2 linked regions of the Pelagibaculum spongiae genome follow. The protein of the gene in region 2 interacts with the protein of the main gene of each other region in a pairwise test. Links are inferred from orthologs where the notes say so. Each region holds a gene or a part of one and is shown on either strand. Other genes may lie near its edges.

Region 1 (3,156 bases), on a different replicon or contig from region 2:
AAGGTCGTAAGGTCGTTAAACTCAAACCACAAATTCGAGTTCGCCCAATCGATAGCGCTATTCCAAGCATTCCACTAGAAGATATTCAGCCTTACCTAGTGGGCGCAGTGGTGATGAGCGATAAAGAAATTGCCAATGCCGCACATTTGGTCGCTGGCCGCGAAAAGAACTTTTACATGTCGACTTCACAGAAGGGTTATGTAAAAGGTTTGGTTGATACCGATAATCGGGGCTATTCAATTTACCGTCCAGGTGTTGAATATAAAGACCCTGAGACGGGTGAAGTGCTTGGTCGTGAAATGGTTTACGTTGCTCAAGCAACGGTAGTTCGTGGTGGTGACTTAGTTACTGTGCGAATTAATGCCTCGAAGATCGAAGCTAAGCCGGGCGATATTATCGTTCCAGCATTGGCACAGCATATCCGTCCTTACTATCAGCCCCATACAGCTAATGCAGATTTGAACGGTCGAATCCTTTCAGTTTACGGCGGCAATAAGTTGATTGGTCAGCACAATGTGATTGTTCTGAGCAAGGGTGAAAATGACGGTATGGAAGCGGGCCATGTATTCGCTCTACACCAGGTTGGTGACACGGTGAAAGATCCACTAACTCGTGAAAAAACTAAGTTACCTGATGAAGAAGCCGGTGTTGCTATGGTATTCCGTACTTTCGATCGGGTGAGCCTTGCGCTGGTAATGAAAGCAGAACGTCCAATGCACGTGAATGACCGTTTTGCTAAGCCATAAGTAACGAAAAGAGATAACCAATGATCGGCGAACATGGATGTTCTGCTGATGAGGTACGGGCCAGACTGGCGTTAATACAATGCGCTGGGATTGGCCCGTTAACTTATCTGGCACTAATAAAAACCTTTGGTGATGCACTTACCGCAGTCCAAGCTGACAGCGCTCAATTACGTGCTGAGCAGTGTTCGGAAAAACTGGTACGGCTGTTGCTCAAAACTCAACTGAGTTCTGCCGATCCGGTACTGGAAAAAATCCAGCAATCGAAGCTTTCCCTATTACTTCATGATCAAGATGGTTACCCGCGTGCGCTGGGTGCTTTAACCGATTTGCCGCCTTTGCTGTTTGCCCGAGGTAATAGTGAGCTACTTAATCAGCCGCAGCTTGCAGTAGTTGGCAGTCGAAAAGCCAGTAAGGCGACCCGAGATCTCACCACCCAAATAGCCGAAGAAATTGCCCTGCACGGATTGGTTATTACCAGTGGCCTAGCGCTGGGTGTTGATGCTGCTGCACATTCGGGAGCAGTGCAGGCGAGAAAGCCCACGATTGCGGTGATGGGAACCGGTGTTGATGTGATTTACCCGGCGCGCCACCAAGCGCTAGCAGAACAAATTTTGCAAAATGATGGTGTATTAGTTTCTGAATTTATCCCTGGCACCAAACCTTTTCCGGCTAACTTTCCTAAACGAAATCGAATTATTTCTGGTTTATCGCTAGGTGTTCTAGTGGCTGAAGCTGCAGAAAAAAGCGGCTCTTTGATAACTGCGGCCCATGCATTGAATCAGGGGCGTGAAGTGATGGCACTTCCTGGGCCAGCATGGAATCCAGCCTATGCCGGTAATAACCGATTAATTCAACAAGGCGCGATGCTGGTTTTAAATAGTAGGGATGTTTTAGAAACCTTGGAATGGCAGCAGATGAGTGCCGCTGAAAACCAACCAATTTCCAATGAAGATTCCCAGCAACAAGTACTGGCTGAAGAAGAAGCCAAAGTCTTGAAATGCCTGACAGACCAGGTGTCGGCAATCGATCAGATCATTGAGCTATGCGGATTGACGGCGGGCGTGGTTTCCTCCATCCTTCTCACCCTTGAGCTGAGGGGATTAATTATTGCAACACCCGGCGGCTTTTATCGCGCTCCCGCAAGTTATTTCTGAAGGAACTCTATGCTCGACGTCTTAATGTATTTGTTTGATCACTTTATGGAAAGTGAATCTGGATGGCACCCGGTACATGACCAGTTAATTCAAGAATTAGAACAGGCCGGATTTCCAGGAAAAGACATTCGACATGCCCTTGATTGGATTGATGGGCTAGACAGCTACGGCCAACAAGCCATGCTGGGTTCTTCGGTTGCGTTAAATAGCGTGCGTATTTTTAATGGTTATGAACAGCAGCGACTGGATACAGAATCCCGTGGCATGCTGGTGTTTCTCGAGCAAGAAGGTGTGCTGGACCCAGCGATTCGTGAAATGGTAATGGATCGTTTAATGGCGTTTGACGGCTCTTTGGATGTTGAGCATGTTAAATGGGCCGCTTTATTAGTGTTATGTTCAATTCCAGGGCAGGAAGCCGCATTAGCGTGGATGGAAGACATGGTGTTTGAAGGCCGCGAATTATTAATGCAGTAATCGCCAAATAAGCGAAGCTGTTTTAATTGTTTTGACGTGGTTGCTGTGGAGTAAACCGTTGTGAAGGATATTCCTGAAGTCTGCCCTGAGTGTGCCAAGCCATTGCATTGGCGATCGGGTGCTGGCGGACATTTTCTCGGCTGTACCGGTTATCCCGAGTGCAGTTTTCTGATTTACCCCCAAGGCGGTGATCCTGAATTATTTCATCAGCAGATAGATACCAGCAGTAATTGTCCAGAATGTGGCGGTGAATTGCAGGTTAAATCTGGTCGTTATGGAAAATTCATTGGCTGCGCTAATTACCCACAATGTAAGCACATAGATTCTGTGCATAAACCCAAAGAAACCGGTATTGCCTGCCCCAAGTGCAAAAAAGGTGCTTTGGTTGAACGTAGCTCACGCCATGGAAAAATTTTCTGGTCGTGTAGTGAATTTCCTGAGTGCAAATATAGCGTTTGGGATCATCCGGTTGATCAGAGTTGCCCGGAATGTAGCTGGCCAGTGATGCTGCTAAAAGACCACAAAAGCCGTGGTAAAGAATTAGTCTGTGCCAGAAAAATCTGTAAGTATCGTCAAGCGGTAGATTTAAGTGCCAGTGAAGCTGGCGAGGCATAACTAGGCGGAAGTTAGTGAAATGAAAATGCCGAGTAGATCCGCACTTGAGTGGGTCGCCAGTCACCATAAATTTAGTATTGAACGAGCAGTTGCTGCGTTGTATCGCGGTGAGTTAATTGCCTATCCGACAGAATCTGTTTTTGGATTGGGTTGTAACCCGTTTGATG
Region 2 (3,311 bases):
TCATAGAAAATTTCAGAACAAGGTCCGCAAGGGCCGGTATCGCCCATTGACCAGAAGTTGTCCTTGGCACCGCAGCGAGAAAAACGCTCAGCGGAAACGCCCATTTCCTTTAGCCAAATATCTTCAGCTTCTTGGTCATCTTCATAAACGGTGATCCACAATTTTTCTTGTGGCAGGCCCATTTCTTTGGTCAAAAAGTCCCAAGCGTATTGAATCGCTTCACGCTTAAAGTAATCACCAAAACTAAAATTGCCGATCATTTCAAAGAAGGTGTGATGACGCGCGGTATAACCGACGTTATCCAGATCGTTATGCTTGCCACCGGCACGCACACAACGCTGGGAAGTCGTCGCCCGGGTGTAGTTACGAATATCATCACCCAAGAAAACGTCCTTAAACTGCACCATGCCAGCATTGGTAAACAGCAAGGTCGGGTCATTGCCCGGAACCAAAGGACTGGATGGCACACGCTGGTGACCACGCTCTTCGAAATAATTCAGGAAAGCTTCACGCAGATCTGCGCTACTTACAAAACGGTTATCCATCTAATCCTCTAACCTACCAATCTTGCTGCCGATGCATGGCAACCTTTACTTGAGAAGAATCAAATCCACGTCGAGCTAAAAAGGCTTGAACCTTGCGGGCATCATGCCCCACTTGCCAATTTTCGCCAAACCTTTTCAGGAGTTGCTGATACGCAATGTCACACCAGTCGGGCTGCAAACTTTCCAGCACTTCACCAGCTAACTCTCTATCAATACCTTTTACTGACAACTCTTGGCGGATTCGCATCATGCCATAGCCAGCGTCACAACGATTGCGCACCAACATTTCACAATAACGCTGATCGCTTTGATAATTTTCGGCTACTACCCACTCCAGCACTGGCTTCAATGCGTCGGGGTCGGCACCTTTAGCTAACAACTTTTGTTGCAGCTCTTTTAATGAATGCTCCCGTCGTGAGAGCAAACCAATTGCCCTTACCCGGATATCCTGATCTTCCATAGTGCTACAGAAATCCTCAGCAGGGAAAATATTCGACACAGCAGTATAACGCAGCAACAACAAGGCTTCGACCTTCAGGCACTTTTTAGCTGCCACCGATCAACTAGACGATTATTCATGCAAATTAATTATTTGATCCACCAGCTAAAACTCATTAACCAGTGCAATGTTCAGCCATAAAAAGTTTTAACCACAAAAAAAGCCGCGCTTGCATCGTAATGCAAACGCGGCTTCTCAGAGGATTTGGCAGATTAACGCACTGCCGGGAAGTTAGCCTTTTTTGCCAACTTCCTTAAGCGCAGCTTTACCTGCTGGCTTTTCTGCTGCCGCTTTCGCGTCAGTTGCTGCCTGTTTTTTATCTGCTTCTGCCTGCAAAGGATCAACCAACAGTTTTTTACGAATTTTCTGTTCAATCTCGTTGGCAGTTTCAGGGTTGTCCTTCAGATACTGACGAACATTTTCCTTACCTTGGCCAATTCGAGTACCGGAATAGCTATACCATGCACCGGACTTTTCGATGATCTCTTCCTTGGCGCCCATGCTGATGATTTCACCTTCACGGGAAACACCTTCGCCATACAGAATATCGAATTCAGCCTGACGGAAAGGAGGAGCTACCTTGTTCTTAACAACTTTAACCCGGGTTTCGTTACCCAGTACTTCATCGCCCTTCTTGATAGCGCCGATACGACGAATATCTAAACGAACTGAAGCGTAGAATTTTAGTGCGTTACCACCACTGGTGGTTTCTGGGCTGCCAAACATGACACCGATTTTCATACGAATCTGGTTGATGAAGATAACCATACAGTTCGCTTGCTTGATGCTGCCGGTGATTTTACGCAGTGCTTGTGACATTAAACGCGCTTGTAAACCGACGTGGGCATCACCCATGTCGCCTTCAATTTCAGCTTTTGGCGTTAATGCCGCTACCGAGTCAATTACCACTAAATCTACTGCACCTGAGCGCACCAACATATCGGTAATTTCTAATGCCTGCTCGCCGGTATCTGGCTGAGAAACCAGTAACTCATCGACATTAACACCCAGTTTTTCGGCGTAGTTTGGATCTAACGCATGCTCGGCATCAACAAAGGCACAAGTGCCGCCTGTTTTTTGAGATTCAGCAATCGCTTGCAATGCCAGCGTGGTTTTACCAGAAGACTCCGGACCATAGATTTCAACTACTCGGCCTTTAGGCAATCCGCCTATACCCAGCGCAACATCCAAACCCAAAGAACCGGTAGAAATAGCAGGAATCGCTTTACGCTGTTCCTCGCCCAGGCGCATTACTGAGCCTTTACCGAATTGGCGGTCAATTTGACCGAGTGCCATGTCTAACGCTTTACGTTTTTGATCGTCCATACCATCCTCTGATAAACAGTGCGTTTTGCTGTATGTTAATACAGTTGTTTTGGTCTGGCAAAGAATCTTTGCAAATAAAATTTTCTAACAATCACTAGTCGTTGGCCAATAACTGATGATTAGTCAGCCAGTTGCTTAAGCAGTTGAGACAAGGCAAAGACTACTGCCTGCGCTCTTACTGCCTGACGATCACCTATAAAATGCTGACAAATAGTGACAACATTTCCTTTAATTGAGAAGCCAAACCAAACCGTACCTACTGGTTTTTTTTCACTGCCACCATCTGGGCCAGCTAAGCCCGTGACAGAAATCGAGACTTCATTATTACGCTCAGCAGCACCAAGCGCCATAGCAGCAGCCACTTGTTGGCTAACCGCATCATGCTGATCAATCAGATCCATCGGCACTTGCAAGTAACGATTTTTGGCTTGATTGGAATAGGTAACAATACCGCGCTCAAACCAGCCAGAACTACCGGCAACGGCGGTAACTGCATCGGCAATGCCACCACCGGTGCAAGATTCCGCCGTAACTAAAAACAGTTTCTTTTGCTGTAGGCGTTCGCCCACCGCTTGAGCTAATTGAAAAGCATTCATGGCGCCTCCTGCGCTATCAGGCAAAAGTGAACCTGCATAAAATAAGTAACCCCACCACAGTTCGTCGCAGAACCAGCATTCTTGCAGGATCTCAAAAATGAGTAACTATATCGAATTCGTTTTGATCAGTAATCCATCCTGCTGAATCAATCAGATTAACCGTAAAAAGCACTTCTCTACTGGCACCTTGGACAGCGATTGCTACAATGGCCGGCTGATTGGTTTGCTGAAATCAACAACAGCAGTGATCAGCCGAAATAACCCGTAGTGATTTCCAACCTCCACAGAGCGTAGAACAGTAGACTGATGAGCAAAATCAAGGATAGCAAAAGCCCCCACACGCCA

What was found.
Region 1: the proteins of recA (region 2) and dprA interact in binary tests that used the Bacillus subtilis proteins (3 or more experiments, as listed by UniProt). The link is inferred for Pelagibaculum spongiae from one-to-one orthologs.

Annotation. Positions count from the first base shown.
Region 1 is NZ_QDDL01000005.1:58,704-61,859, reverse strand. The notes cover bases 1-2,833. They hold dprA (DNA-processing protein DprA), read left to right. Parts: upstream 1-766; coding sequence 767-1,900; downstream 1,901-2,833. Other genes in these bases: DC094_RS12765 (DNA topoisomerase family protein), read left to right, coding at 2,435-2,833; DC094_RS12770 (Smg family protein), read left to right, coding at 1,910-2,374; DC094_RS12780 (LysM peptidoglycan-binding domain-containing protein), read left to right, coding at 1-746. In the rest of the region: more of DC094_RS12765, read left to right, coding at 2,834-2,989; L-threonylcarbamoyladenylate synthase type 1 TsaC, read left to right, coding at 3,009-3,156. UniProt on the Bacillus subtilis protein: Protein that helps load RecA onto ssDNA during transformation. Binds cooperatively to circular ssDNA, is able to bridge different segments of DNA. Favors the loading of RecA onto SsbA- or SsbB-coated ssDNA and formation of RecA-DNA filaments.
Region 2 is NZ_QDDL01000003.1:432,084-435,394, forward strand. Bases 324-3,311 are described here. They hold recA (recombinase RecA), read right to left. Parts: upstream 2,371-3,311; coding sequence 1,276-2,370; downstream 324-1,275. Other genes in these bases: alaS (alanine--tRNA ligase), read right to left, coding at 324-545; DC094_RS10840 (regulatory protein RecX), read right to left, coding at 559-1,101; DC094_RS10850 (CinA family protein), read right to left, coding at 2,490-2,966; mutS (DNA mismatch repair protein MutS), read left to right, coding at 3,273-3,311. Also shown: more of alaS, read right to left, coding at 1-323. UniProt on the Bacillus subtilis protein: Multifunctional protein involved in homologous recombination, DNA repair and competence.